Linked DNA regions of Sinorhizobium fredii NGR234. The protein of the gene in region 2 binds, or shares a complex with, the protein of the main gene of each other region. Links are inferred from orthologs where the notes say so. Each region holds a gene or a part of one and is shown on either strand. Other genes may lie near its edges.

Evidence for each region. Proteins that work in one complex are often made in the same cells at the same time.
Region 1: the proteins of NGR_RS13845 (region 2) and xseA are in contact, whole or in part, in a cryo-EM structure (PDB 8TXR), measured with the Escherichia coli proteins. The link is inferred for Sinorhizobium fredii NGR234 from one-to-one orthologs.

The regions. Positions count from the first base shown.
Region 1 is NC_012587.1:3,845,660-3,853,422, forward strand. What follows is about bases 1,811-4,754. They hold xseA (exodeoxyribonuclease VII large subunit), read left to right. Parts: upstream 1,811-2,462; coding sequence 2,463-4,046; downstream 4,047-4,754. Other genes in these bases: NGR_RS29285 (Gfo/Idh/MocA family protein), read left to right, coding at 1,811-2,360. Outside these bases: NGR_RS29275 (hypothetical protein), read left to right, coding at 1-152; NGR_RS29280 (aldo/keto reductase), read right to left, coding at 157-1,107; more of NGR_RS29285, read left to right, coding at 1,374-1,810; NGR_RS29305 (MarR family winged helix-turn-helix transcriptional regulator), read right to left, coding at 4,760-5,257; NGR_RS29310 (EamA family transporter), read left to right, coding at 5,383-6,258; NGR_RS29315 (aminopeptidase), read right to left, coding at 6,373-7,629; NGR_RS29320 (glutathione S-transferase family protein), read right to left, coding at 7,712-7,763. UniProt on the Escherichia coli protein: Bidirectionally degrades single-stranded DNA into large acid-insoluble oligonucleotides, which are then degraded further into small acid-soluble oligonucleotides.
Region 2 is NC_012587.1:553,591-560,248, reverse strand. The notes cover bases 2,723-5,595. They hold NGR_RS13845 (exodeoxyribonuclease VII small subunit), read left to right. Parts: upstream 2,723-3,968; coding sequence 3,969-4,223; downstream 4,224-5,595. Other genes in these bases: NGR_RS13840 (IS110 family transposase), read left to right, coding at 4,632-5,595; NGR_RS13850 (histone deacetylase family protein), read left to right, coding at 3,037-3,966; NGR_RS13855 (zinc-dependent alcohol dehydrogenase family protein), read left to right, coding at 2,723-2,973. Also shown: NGR_RS13870 (class I adenylate-forming enzyme family protein), read left to right, coding at 1-424; NGR_RS13865 (thiolase family protein), read left to right, coding at 408-1,601; NGR_RS13860 (acyl-CoA thioesterase), read right to left, coding at 1,589-1,990; more of NGR_RS13855, read left to right, coding at 2,005-2,722; more of NGR_RS13840, read left to right, coding at 5,596-5,882; NGR_RS13835 (pirin family protein), read left to right, coding at 6,065-6,658. UniProt on the Escherichia coli protein: Bidirectionally degrades single-stranded DNA into large acid-insoluble oligonucleotides, which are then degraded further into small acid-soluble oligonucleotides.

The DNA of each region.
Region 1 (7,763 bases), 3.3 Mb from region 2 along the record:
ACATCCAGTGGCATGAGCGGCCGCAGCGGAGGATCCGCAGCTTCGCCGAGCCGCGCGGGCTGCTGACGAAGCCGGGCATGGCCAACCACCAGGGCAGCCATGCGCATCTCTACCCGGGTTATCCGCCGCTCGTGATGGCGGCGGGATCATAGGGGTTTACTGGCTCACGTCGTTGAGCCTTTGGATTGCCTCCTCCGAGAGCTTGAGTTCCGCGGATCTCACGAGGCTTTCGACCTGATCGCGATTGGTGGCGCTGGCGATCGGGGCGGTGACGCCGTCGCGGGCGATGATCCAGGCGAGCGCGATCTCCGCCTGTTTCGCGCCGGTCTCCTCGGCGATCTCGTCGAGCACGCCGAGAATGCGCATGCCGCGCCCGTCGAGATATTTCTCGACGCCGCCACCGCGGGCCGAGCCTTCGAGATCCGTGTGCGAGCGGTACTTGCCGGAAAGGAAGCCGCGCGCCAGGCTGAAATAGGTGATGACGCCGATCTCCTCGGCGATGCAGAGATTGCGCAAGGTACCGTCATAGGCGGCGCGGTCGTAGAGATTGTATTCGGGCTGCAGCACCTCGTAGCGCGGCAGGCCTCTTGCCGCCGCGATATCGAGGGCGTCGCGCAATTGCCCGGCATCGAGGTTCGAGGCGCCGATCGCCCGCACCTTGCCTTGCGACAGCAGCGTCTCATAGGCGGCAAGCGTTTCCTCGCAGGGCGTCTGCGGATCGGGCCAATGCGACAGATAGAGGTCGATATGGTCGGTCTGCAGGCGCCTCAGCGAGTCCTCGACCGCTTGCTGGATCCAGCGGCGCGAAAGTCCTTTGCGTTCCGGGCCAAGTTCCGAGCCGACCTTGGTGATGATCACTGCCTCGTCCCGCGCGCGCCCGGACTGCTTCAGCCACCCGCCGATGATCGTCTCGGACTCGCCGCCCTGGTTTCCGGGGACCCAGGAGGAATAGACATCCGCCGTGTCGACGGCGTTGAAACCCGCATCGAAAAAGGCGTCGAGAAGGCCGAATGACGTCTTCTCGTCCGCGGTCCAGCCGAACACATTGCCGCCGAAGACGAGCGGGGCGATTGAAAGACCCGTACGGCCAAGTCTGCGCATTTCCATGGTTTCGCTCCACGTTGGTTGGATGAAAACAAGCTGCGATCGGGAGGATTGCCGGTGAAACATAGGCCAGTTCCCTGCGGAGGACACCCGCCGGATTGGATTTTCTGGTCAGTTCGAGCCTTGCTCGGCACGTACCTCGGCGATAGTCTCGGCCCGCCCTGATCGTGCGATCTGGAAATATCAGGACGCGATCGATCCCCACACAGGTGCGGCCCGAGGGAGCCTCTGCCTTTCTTCGCGAGTCCGCTCTAACAGGAGACTGCTCCATGTTGCGCTTCGGAATATTGTCGACGGCCAGGATCGGCCGCGAACTGGTCGTGCCGGCCATTCAGGACGCCGAGAATTGCGTCGTCACGGCAATCGCCAGCCGCGACGTGGCCAAGGCGAGGGCGATGGCCGATCGCTTCTCGGTGCCGCATGCCTTCGGTTCCTATGAGGAGATGCTCGCCTCGGACGTCATCGACGCCGTCTACATCCCGCTCCCGACTTCGCAGCACGTCGAATGGGCGATCAAGGCGGCCGATGCCGGCAAGCATGTGCTTTGCGAGAAGCCGCTGGCGCTGAAGGCCGCGGAGATCGACGCGGTGATCGCGGCGCGCGACCGCAACAAGGTGCTGATATCGGAAGCCTATATGGTGACCTACAGCCCCGTCTGGCGGAAAGTGCGGTCGCTGTTGTCCGAGGGTGCCATCGGCAAGCTGCGGCACGTCCAGGGCGCCTTCACCTATTACAATCGCGACCCCGGCAACATGCGCAATGTACCGTCGCTCGGCGGCGGCGGCCTGCCGGACATCGGCGTCTATCCGGCGATCACCACCCGGTTCACCACCGGCAGGGAGCCGCTGCGCGTCCAGGCCAATACCGACCGAGATCCGGAATTCGGCACCGACATCTATTCGAGCGTTCGCGCCGACTTCGGAGATTTCGAGCTGAGCTTCTACATCTCCACCCAGCTCGCCGCCCGCCAGGTCATGGTCTTCCATGGCGACCAGGGTTTTATCGAAGTGAAATCGCCCTTCAATGCGGACCGCTACGGCCGCGAGGAAGTGGAGCTTACCAACCAGAATCACGCCCAGTCGCAGCTTTTCCGCTTCCAGGATGCGCGCCAGTACAAGCTCGAGGCGGAAGCTTTCGCGCGCGCCGCGAAGGGCGAGGCGGAAGAGGTCGTGACACTCGAGAGCTCCCGCCTCAACCAGAAATTCATCGACGCGATCTATCGCGCCAGCGAGCGGGATGGCTGGGAACCGGTCTGAGGCCGGCAAGGCGGCCCGCCACAACGGCGGGCCTCGCCAGAAAAACCGTAGAAAGGCGCCGCGGACTGCTGATCTTCGGCGCCCGGTCGGCTACAAAGGCGCATGACCTCTTTCTTCGATTCCGATTCTTCGTCCAATGTCGCCGAATATTCGGTGTCGGAGCTGTCCGGCTCGATCAAGCGCACGCTCGAACAGGCCTTCGAGCATGTCCGCGTGCGCGGCGAGATTTCCGGCTATCGCGGGCCGCATTCATCAGGCCATGCCTATTTCGCGCTGAAGGATGATCGCGCCCGGATGGAAGCGGTGATCTGGAAGGGCACTTTCGCGCGGTTGAAGCTTCGCCCGGAGGAGGGGATGGAGGTCATCGCGACCGGCCGGGTCACGACCTTCCCCGGCTCGTCGAAGTACCAGATCGTCATCGATTCGCTGGAACCGGCCGGCGCCGGCGCGCTGATGGCGCTCCTCGAGGAGCGCAAGCGCAAGCTTGCGGCCGAGGGCCTGTTCGATGCGGCGCGCAAGCGGCCGCTGCCTTTCATGCCGAAGGTGATCGGCGTCGTCACCTCGCCGACCGGCGCGGTCATCCGCGACATCCTGCACCGAATCGCCGATCGCTTCCCGGTCCACGTGGTCGTCTGGCCGGTGCGCGTTCAGGGTGACGGGGCGTCCGAAGAGGTCGCGGCGGCGATCCGGGGCTTCAATGCCCTGGAGGAAGGCGGACCCATTCCGCGCCCGGACGTGCTGATCGTCGCGCGTGGCGGCGGCAGCCTCGAGGATCTCTGGGGCTTCAACGACGAGGCGGTGGTCCGGGCGGTGGCGGCCTCCGGCATTCCGCTGATCTCCGCCGTCGGGCACGAAACCGACTGGACGCTGATCGATTACGCCTCGGACCAGCGGGCTCCGACGCCGACCGGAGCGGCCGAGATGGCGGTGCCGGTGAAAGCCGATCTCGAGGCGCAGGTCGCCAATCTGTCCGCCCGGCTGCAGGCAGCCGCGACGCGGCAGATGGATCACCGGCGCCACGCGCTCCGGGCGCTGGCCCGGGCGTTGCCGTCGCTCGACCAGTTGCTCGCCTTACCGAGAAGACGCTTCGACGAGGCGGCCGCCGGTCTCGGCCGCGGCCTGCAGATGAATACCGCCAACAAGCGCCGCAGCTTCGAGCGCATCGCGGCGCATCTGCGACCGGAACTGCTGACGACGAGGATCCGCGAGCAACGGCGGCATCTCCTCGAAGCGATAAACAAGGCCGAGCGCTGTGTGGAGCGCCAGATCGACCGGCGGCAGGCGCGCGTTTCCGCCGCCGACGCATCACTTCGCACGCTGCCCTCGCGTCTCGCGGGTCAGATCCATCGCTCATCGGATCGGGTCTCGGGTCTGGGCAGGCGGGCGGACGCGGCGATGGCTGCCGAGATGCGCCGGCTGAAAGGCGCGCTCGCGGCGCAGGACCGCGTGCTGCAATCGCTGTCCTACCGAAATGTCCTGCAGCGCGGTTTCGCGCTGGTGCGCGATGCCGCGGGCGATCCGGTGAAGCAGGCGGCGGCGGTGACGGCGGGCATGGCGCTGTCGCTCGAGTTTGCCGACGGCCGCGTTTCGGCGGTTGCGGGCGAGGAGGGCGCCCCCCCGCCGGCTGCGCCGAAGAAACGGGCGAGCCGGCCGGTCGTGCCGACGAAGCAGGGAAGCTTGTTCTAAGAGGAAGGGTGGCGATGCGGATTCTGATGGTCCTCGCCCACCCGCTTGAGGACAGCTTCGCGGCGAGTGTCGCAAAAGCTGCCAAACATGCCCTGGAGGGCCGCGGCCATACCGTCGATCTGCTCGATCTCTATCGTGAGCGGTTCGATCCGCGGCTCAGCGCCGCGGAGCGCGGCAGCTTTTTTGCGGAGCGATACGACGCCTCCGAGGTCACCGGCTGGATCGAGCGGCTTCGGGCGGCCGAAGGCCTCGTGCTCGTGTTTCCGCAGTGGTGGTTCAATTTCCCGGCGATCCTCAAGGGCTTCTTCGACCGCGTCTTTGCGCCGGGTGTCGCCTTCGAGCACGATCAGGCGGGCGGACGGATCATTCCGCGTCTCAGCAACATAAAACTCTTCTGGGCACTGACGACGACTGGGTCGCCCTGCTGCATGATTCCTTAAATCGGAATCGATTTAAGGACAAAATCATGCAGCATTTCAAAGTGCTACAGCGACCTTAGCGCGTCCGGTTGGACGCGCGGCGCTGTAGTGGGTGGTGCATCTCTATATGGGCAATCCGGTGCGCCGGCTGCTCAAGCGCGGCATCGCCGCCTTCTGCAGCAAGCGCCTCGACTTCCGGATGATCAATCTCCACGACATGGACCGGGCGACGGCGGCGAAGCGCAAGCGCCACCTCGATCGGGTGCGCGCCTTGGTGAGCCGCATCTGATCGGCTCATTCGAATGTCGCGAGAAATTTCCTAAGCAGCGCGTCGAGCGCCTCCTGCTCGTCGGGCTCGAGGCCCGCGATGAGGCGCTGCTGGTTGGCGACGTGGGCGGCCGCGGCGGCATCGATGCGCTTCAAGCCCTCTGGCGTCAACGCGATGATCACGCCGCGCCGGTCTTCGGGATTGTCCAGGCGCTCGACGAGGCCTGCTTTTTCGAGTTGGTCGATGCGGTTGGTCATGGTGCCGGAGGTAACCATTGTCGCCGCAAGCAACTCGCCGGGCGAAAGCTGAAAGGGAGCGCCGGAGCGGCGGAGCGTCGCCAAGACGTCGAAGCTTGCCGATGTCAGATCGTATTCGGCGAAGACCGTTTCCTGCTCCCGGGCGATATGGGCCCTGAGCCGCGCCAGGCGGCCGAGGGGACCCATGGCGGAGATGTCCAGCTCCGGCCGCTCCCTGCGCCACTGTGCCAGGATCTTGTCCACATGGTCCTTGTCGCTTTGCCTCATGCGCGCCCATGGTCTGACGGGCGGAGCCGCTCCGCGCCTTCGTCGTGGTTGTAATGCCTTGGTATCTTGACGTCAAGTTAAATTATGTTAGTTATCTTTATATCAAGATTATTGAGATGAAGAAAATGGAAGCGCGAAATTTCGACATTGCCTTCACGGCCATAGCCCCGGCGATCTGGGGAAGTACCTATCTGGTTACCACCGAATTCTTGCCGGCCGGCTACCCGCTGACGGTGGCGATGCTGAGAGCCCTGCCTGCGGGCCTCCTGCTGCTGCTCGTCGTCCGGCAAATGCCGACGGGCATCTGGTGGGCGCGCAGCTTCCTGCTCGGCGCGCTCAACTTCTCCTTCTTCTGGGCGATGCTGTTCGTCTCCGCCTATCGCCTTCCGGGCGGCGTCGCCGCGACGGTCGGCGCAGTCCAGCCGCTGATCGTCGTGCTGCTCTCCCGTGTCGTGCTCGGTTCGCCGATCCGGATACTAAGCATTGTCGGCGGTCTGGCAGGCATGGCCGGCGTCGCGCTTCTGGTGCTGACGCCCGGCGCGGCGCTCGATCCGCTCGGGGTCGTGGCCGGCCTGGCCGGCGCCGTCTCCATGGCTTTCGGCACGGTGCTTAGCCGGCATTGGACGCCGCCTGTCTCGCCGCTGACCTTTACCGCCTGGCAATTGGCGGCCGGTGGGCTTCTCCTTGTGCCGGTTGCTATGTTCTTCGAGCCCCCGCTGCCAGCGCTCACCGCCTCCAATATCATGGGTTTCGCCTATCTCGGCCTGATCGGCGCCGCCTTCACCTATCTTCTGTGGTTCCGCGGTCTGTCACGGCTGGAGCCCTCCCAGGTCGCACCGCTCGGCTTCCTGAGCCCCGTCGTGGCAATCTTGCTTGGTTGGGGCGTGCTTGGCCAGCAGATGACGGCGGTGCAGGTGTTCGGGATCGTCGTTGTGTTCGCAAGTGTCTGGATGAGCCAGCAGGCGCAAATGGTGCGCCGCACGGTGCCGGGTCGGACTTAATGAAATCGTGCATGTTGCGAGGCAACTGCCCCCTCACCCTAGCCCTCTCCCCGCACGCGGGGAGAAGGTGCCGGCAGGCGGATGAGGGGCCGACCCGCCGGCAGTAAAAACCTATCAGGCCCACTCGCCCTGACGCATCACCGGTACGCGGCTGCCGTCGGCACGCACGCCGTCGATGTCGACCGCGCCGGAGCCGATCATCCAGTCGATATGGATCAGGCTGGAATTGCCGCCTTGGGCGCGGATCTGCTCCTCTCTGAGGCTGGCACCGTTCAGGAAGCATTTCGAGTAGCACTGGCCGAGCGCGATGTGGCAGGAGGCGTTTTCGTCGAAGAGCGTGTTGTAGAAGAGGATGCCGGAGGCCGAGATCGGCGAGGAATGCGGCACCAGCGCCACTTCGCCGAGCCGGCGGGCGCCGTCGTCGGTGTCGAGGACCTTCTTCAGCACTTCCTCGCCGCGCGAAGCCTTGGCCTCGACGATACGGCCGCCTTCGAAGCGCACCTCAATATTGTCGATGAGCGTCCCCTGGTGTGACAGCGGCTTGGTGCTCGACACATGACCTTCGACGCGCAGCGCATGCGGCGTCGTGAACACCTCCTCGGTCGGGATGTTCGGGTTGCAGGTGATGCCGTTCTTTGCGGTCGAGGCGCCGCCGTGCCATTCGTGGCCGTCCGCAAGCCCCACCGTCAGATCGGTACCCGGGCCGCTGAAATGCAGCGCGGCGAAGCGCGCCTCGTTCAGCCAGGCCGAACGGCGGCGGAGATTGGCGTTGTGCTCCGCCCACGCGGCAATCGGATCGTCGACGTCGACGCGGGAGGCCGCGAAGATCGCGTTCGCCAGTTTCTCGACGGCGATCGCTTCCGGATCATCCGAAAAGACCTGCTTGGCCCAGGAGGGGTTCGGATAGGAGACGATGTTCCAGTTGATGTCGAAGTTGGAGATCTTTTCGAGCGCCGGCTTGTAGGCGATCGAATTGGCCCGGTTGGCGCGCGCCACCTTCTGTGGATCCTGAGACGAGAGCAGCATCGGGTTGTCGCCGGCGATCGCCAGACGCGCCGCGCCGCCGGCAAAGGCCTTCGCCATGCCCTGGTACAGCCAGTCGCTGGCCCGGTCGAAACTCTCGTCCGGCGCATGGGCGTAGCGGGCGAGCGTCGCCTCTTCGTCGGCATAAAAGGTCGTCACCAGCCCGGCGCCGCCCTTGTACGCATGCCTGGTGATGAGCCGCACCAGCGGCAGCGCGGCGATCGGCGCGGTCATCACCAAGTCCTGGCCACGCTGCAATTGCAGGCCGACCTTGACGGCGACCTCGGCGAGTTTTTCGAGCTTGGCGGCGTCGACGGGGTTTCTGGCCGACTGGAGGGGGGCGTTCATGGGAACTCCTTCTGGCATGTGATGCGGGTGCGCCCGTTTTAGACCGCTTCCCGCAAAAACAGAAGGCTCTGTTGTCTTCCAATCAGGCGGCGATCTTTCCGGTTTTCAGCAGGACCGCGTCGTGCTTTTCGAGA
Region 2 (6,658 bases):
CATCGGTTTTCACCGCGAAGGGCGGCTCGCCACCGTCGGCGACCTCGGATTTCTCGACAGGGACGGCACGCTGCATCTCATCGGCCGTGCCGGCGGCATGGTGCTCTCCGGCGGCAACAATATCTATCCCTCCGAAGTCGAGGCCGCGATCATGGCCGCGGCCGGGGTTCGGTCGGTGTTGGTCTTCGGGATTGATCATCCGGATCTCGGCAGCGAGCTTGTCGCGGTCATCCAGCCAAACCATGATAGGTTCGAGCGCGAGGAGCTGGAGCGTCATCTTGCTGACGCTCTGCCGCGCTACAAGCATCCGCGTAAGGTCTGGCTCTGCCGGGAGATGCCAATGACCGTCTCCGGCAAGATCGCCGTCGGAAAACTGCAGCAATGGATCGCGGAGGAGAACGGTGCCCTTGAACGCCTCTTCTGATCCCACTCGCACACCGGTCGTCATTCAGGCGCTGCGAACCCCGATCGGCCGCGTCAATGGCAGCCTCGCGACGATCGAGCCGGAAAGCCTCGCCGCTCTGCTGATCGACAGGATCGTCACCGATACCGGAATCGACAGGAACGACATCGACGACGTGCTTCTCGGCAACGCCGCGAACAGCGCCGGCAACCTGGCCCGTCTTGCCGCGCTCGAAGCCGGCCTCCCCGTTTCGATCCCCGGCGTGACCGTCGACCGCCAATGCGGCTCCGGGCTCGAAGCGATCGTCCTGGCGGCGCGGCAGATCCAGGCCGGCGCCGGGCGATATTTTCTCGCCGGCGGTACCGAAAGTGCCAGCCGCGCCCATATCCGGCTTCGCCCACCGCTGGCGCGAGGCGAGGAACTGCAGCCGGTGAAGCGGGCCCGGATGGCTCCCGATCTCATCGGCGATCCGGATATGGGTGTTGCGGCGGAGAACGTCGCCGCGGTCTGCGGGATATCGCGGGAGCGCCAGGACCAGTTTGCACTCGAAAGTCATCGCCGTGCCGTGGCCGCAGAGACGGCGGGCCGCTTTCAGCGTGAGATCGTGCCGGTGGAGACGCCGATCGGCCCAGTCGCCATTGACGAGTGCCCCCGCCCCAACGCCTCGGCGGAGACGCTCGCCCGGCTGAAGCCGGTGTTCGTCAAGGACGGTACCGTCACCGCCGGCAACGCCTGCCCGATCAATGACGGCGCCGCAGTCGTGCTGGTGACCTCGCTCGCCCAGGCGCGCCGGCGTGGCGTGCCCTTTGCTCTCGAATTCGTCGACGCGGCGACGGCGGGCGTCGATCCCAACCTGCTCGGCCTCGGTCCGGTGCCGGCAATGGCGAAACTTCGTGCCCGCAACCCGGCGCTCGACGTCGACAAGGTCGACTTCATCGAGTTCAACGAGGCCTTCGCCTCACAGGTCCTCGGCAGTCTCGATCCGCTCGGCATTTCGCCAGAGCGCGTCAATCGCGACGGCGGGGCGATTGCGCTCGGCCACCCCTACGGGGCTTCCGGCGCGATTCTCGTCGTCAGGCTGTTTTCGCAGATGCTTGCCGCAGCGAGGGACAGCGAGGGCCTGGCGATGATGGGTGTCGGCGGCGGCATGGGCGTCGTTGCCCATTTCCGATCGCTGCGGCTCGATCAGGCTATATAGGCAGAAAGCCAGTCGCGGGTTGCAGCGGGTAATGCCACGGGCTGATGGCGAGCGGGATCGACGGCGACCCAGACGATCTCGACCTCCGCCGCGAGATGCGCGCCGGCTTCGACCCGCACCGCGAAACTCACCGAACTGCCGCCGATCTTGGCGACAGATACGGTGAAGCGGGCCGGCTCGTCGAAACGCAAGCCGCGATGGAAGAGGCAGGCCGAGCGACGCACCAGATAGGCCGGTTCGTTATTGACGGGCGGCCGATGCCGCCAGAGACTGGCGAGCGCCGCCTCGGCATGCGCGTAATAGGCCGCATTGTGCATGTGGCCATGCATGTCTATATCGCGAAACGGAATACGGATTTCCGTGACATTTTCCCGCTCTGTGCCGTCCATGCGAGGCCCCTTACATGCGCTCCACCCTCGTTAGACAGTTTGGCGACCCCGAACAAGTCATCGAGCTTGTCGACGCCGCCCGCATCGAACCGGGAGCCGGTGAAGTGGAGGTCGAAATCTCGCTTGCGGCGATCAATCCCTCGGACCTGATCCCCGTCACCGGCGCCTACCGCGCCCGCACCGAACTGCCTTTCGTGCCCGGCTTCGAGGGCGTCGGCGTCGTCCGCCGCGTTGGAGGGGGCGTGCACCACCTGAAACCCGGAGACCGCGTCATGCCGATCGGCGCCAGCGGGCTGTGGCAGCAGTTCGTGGTCCGCCCGGCGGAATGGTGCTTTGCCGTGCCGGACGATGTGAGCGACGTGCAGGCGGCGATGAGCTACGTCAACCCTTTGACGGCGCTGCGGCTCGTCGAGGCGCTGCGCGGGCATTTCGGTTCGCTCGAACATCGCAGCGTCGCCGTGACGGCGGCAGGCTCGGCGATCGGCGCGATGCTGATGAAGCTGCTGGCGATGGAAGGTGTCGCGCCGACGGCGATCCTCCGCAGCGAGAAGAGCCGCCACCGCCTCGGTCAAGCATATCCGATCGTCGTCACCGACGGCAGCAACCTTCCCGGAGGGACGCGGTTCGACGCGGTGCTCGATGCGGTCGGCGGGCAGCTGGCCGCCGAGCTGATCAGCCGCTCCATACATCCGGGCGGGACCTTCATCCAATACGGCGCGCTGAGCGGTATTCCGGTCCCCCAGGCGGCAATCGCCGCCCGTGCCGACGTCCGCTTCGCCTTCCTGTGGCTGAGGACCTGGGTCCATTCCGCCGGCCGCGAGGCGCTCGAAGCCGGCTTCGCCAGGAGCTTCGCGGGCCTTCGCGACGGGCTGTTCGCCAGTCCGGTCGCCGCCACCTACCCGTTGAGCCGGCTGGGCGAAGCCCTGGCGCATCAGGCCGATCCGTTGCGCAACGGCAAGATCCTGCTCGATCCCTGCTGTTGAAAATCGGTACTTTTGCCGTCGCAGCCATGGATTTTGACACGGCCGCGCACTAGCTTTCGGCGGATGACTACGCATCTCTATGAAAATGCCCTCTTCCAGGAACACAAGGTTCCGGAAGGGCACCCGGAGCGGCCGGATCGGCTGAGGGCGCTGAATCTCGCGCTGGAGCATCCGAATTTCGCGCCGCTCAAGCGTATCGAGGCATCAAAGGGCAGCGAGGATCTGGTGCTGCTCGCCCATACGGAGGAGCACCTCAGGTCGATCGCCCGGGCAATACCGGAGGACGACATCAACCAGATCGAAGCCGATACCTATGCGAGCCCGTCAAGCTTCGAGGCGGCGCTGACCGGCATCGGCGGCGCGGTCGCCGCCGTCGACGCGGTGTTCGCCGGCGAGGCTGACAACGCCTTCGTCGCAGCCCGGCCACCGGGCCACCACGCCGAGAAGAACAGGGCGATGGGCTTCTGCTTCTTCAACACGATCGCCATTGCCGCACGCCATGCGCAGAAGGCGCACGGTGTCGAACGGGTCGCCATCGTCGACTGGGATGTGCACCACGGCAACGGCACACAGGACATCTTCTGGAACGACCCGTCGGTGCTGTTCTGCTCGACCCACCAGATGCCGCTCTATCCGGGCACAGGCGCCAAGGAAGAGACGGGCGCCAGGAACAATATCGTCAATGCGCCGCTCTCTCCCAACAGCGGCAGCGAACATTTCCGCGAGGCTTTCCGCAGCCGCGTCCTCGCGGCTCTCGACAATTTCCGCCCGGACTTCGTGCTGATCTCCGCCGGTTTCGATGCGCATTACCGCGATCCTCTGGCCCAGATCAACCTTGTCGCGGAGGACTTCGACTGGGCGACGGGACGCCTCATGGAGGCGGCCGGCAAGAGCGCCGGCAACCGAGTGGTCAGCATGCTCGAGGGGGGCTATGACCTGCAGGGGCTGGCCGAATCGGCGGCGTTGCACATTTCGAGACTGATGAGAGGGTAATGATGAACAACAACAATACGCAGCCGGACGTCTCCGCCCTCTCCTTCGAGCAGGCGGTCGAGGAGCTGGAACGGATCGTCTCCGCGCTCGAGCGCGGCGACGTGGCGCTCGACAAGTCGATCGAAATCTATGAGCGCGGCGAAGCGCTGAAGAAGCATTGCGAGACGCTGCTGAAGGCGGCCGAGGACCGGATCGAGAAAATTCGCCTCGACCGCAACGGCAAACCGCAAGCGGTGGAGCCGCTCGACGCGGAATAGTGACCTCAGGGATGGCGGGATTGCCCCTCATCCGGCCTGCCGGCCACCTTCTCCCCGCACGCGGGGCGAAGGAGACTCGCGGCGCCGCTCAAGTCCCCTGTACCTTTTTCCGGCGGTTCTTGGGTTGCACGCCGTCGTCGCGTGTCGTGCGAAGTGAAGCGTAGCGGAATGAAGCATGACCCGCGACGATGGCCGAAATTGGCGTAGCCTTCCTGAACCGAGCCGATTCGTCGGGAGCAACCAATTGTCCCCTGTGGCCCGACCACCTGGAGAGGACGCGTGCCCCGTCGGATTGGCCGTGATCGATGCCCCGTGGGGAGTCCGCGCCGGAGCTGTATCCGTTTCCGAGCGCCAGTACAGGGATCGGCGAAGATCGCGGTGGCTCGCAGGCTTGGACGAGGAGAAGGGATGACCGATCAGAAACAATTCTATGCCGGCGTCGACTGGGCGTCGGAGAGCCATCATGTGTTCCTCACGGATGGTGATGGCCGGAAAATCGGCGAAAGGGTCTTCAGGCACGGCGGCGAAGGGCTCGCCGAGCTGGCGGCCTGGCTGACGGCAACCAGCGGTGCAACCGAGGCCGGGCAAATCCAGGTCGCGATCGAGGTGCCGCACGGGCCCGTGGTCGAGACGCTGATCGAGCGCGGCTGCCAGGTGCATGCCATCAACCCGAAACAAATGGATCGCTTTCGCGACCGGTTCACCCTGGCCGGCGCCAAGGACGACAGCCGCGATGCCGAAGTGATGGCCTCGGCCTTGCGCACCGATCGCCGGTGCTTCCGGCTGCTTGCCGCCGCCGATCCTGTCGTCATCGAATTGCGCGAATGGTCGCGCATGGCCGAGGACCTCGGCGCCGAGCGCAACCGGTTGACCAACCGCATGCGCGAGCAGCTCTGGCGCTACTTTCCTGCGCTGCTCGAGCTCGAAAACGACCTCGGGGCCGAGTGGCTGCTCGATCTCTGGGAAGCCGTGCCGACGCCGGCCAAAGCCGCGCGGATCCGCGCGGCGACGATCGCCAAGCTTCTCAAACGCAACCGCATCCGCCGCGTCGACGCCACCCATGTGCTCGCCGTGCTGCGCACGCCGCCCGTCAAGGTCGCCGCCGGGACGACCGAAGCCGCCAGCGCCCACATTGCCACGCTCATTGCCCGCATTCGCCTCGTGAACCGGCAGCTCAAGCAAGCGCATCAGCGGCTCGATACCCTGACTGCCCGCCTTGTCCCGACCGAGGCGACCGAGCCGGGGCAGAGGAAGCAGCATGACGTGGAGATCCTCGCATCCTTGCCGGGAGTGGGAAGGATCGTCCTCGCCACGCTGCTCGCAGAAGCCTTCGATGCCCTGCAGCGACGTGACCACGCCGCCTTGCGCAGTTTGACAGGAGTCGCGCCCGTTACCAAGCGGTCCGGCAAGAGCTGCATCGTCATCAGAAGACAGGCCTGCCACGACCGGCTCGCCAACGCCATGTACCATTGGGCACGCGTCGCCATTCAGCACGACTCTCGGAGCCGTTTGAAGTACGCCGCCCTTCGAAGTCAAGGTCACAGCCACGGTCGTGCCCTGCGATCCGTCGCCGACCGCTTCGTCAACGTCGCATGCGCAATGCTGAAAACCGGCACCACCTTCAATCCTTCCTTGGCCGAGCAGAAACTCTCTTGCTAAACGGTGGGGAGTCCTCTCCCCGCTTGCGGGGAGAGGGCTAGGGTGAGGGGCGAACCGGACGTCCGGTACCCTGTCCAACGATGCTCCGCCCCCTGGACCCGGAAACACTGCGTCTCCTGATTGCTGCTCCCGAAGCAGCCGCATTGGCAGTAAGTTGAGTGCCACCACCCGGAGGAAGTGCCATGTCGTTTTTTCCCGGTCCCGATCCGCTCGCCGGCGACAAGCCGGCCTGTGACGCCATCGAGCACCTGATCATCCCGCGCACCAGCGACATCGGCAACCTTGAGGTGCGCCGGGCGCTTCCGACGGCACGACGCCGGCTCGTCGGTCCGTTCATCTTCTTCGACCGCATGGGACCGGCGCTGCTGCGCGCCGGCCAGGCGATCGACGTGCGACCGCATCCGCATATCGGCCTGTCGACGGTCACCTACCTCTTCGACGGCGAGATCAAGCATCGCGACAGCCTCGGCACCGAAATGGTGATCCGCCCCGGCGACGTGAACCTGATGACGGCGGGGCGCGGCATCGTGCATTCCGAGCGCTCGCCGGAAAGCCAGCGCGGCCATGAACGGTCATTGTCGGGATTGCAAACCTGGCTGGCGCTCCCCGACGACAAGGAAGAGGTCGATCCGGTCTTCTCCCATACCGAAGAGCGCGTGCTGCCGCATCTTGCCGATGACGGCGTTCGCGCAAGGGTCGTCATCGGCCGGTTCGAAGGCGCTGCCTCGCCGGTCTCCACCTTCACCGACACGATTTATGTGGATCTCGCGATCGAG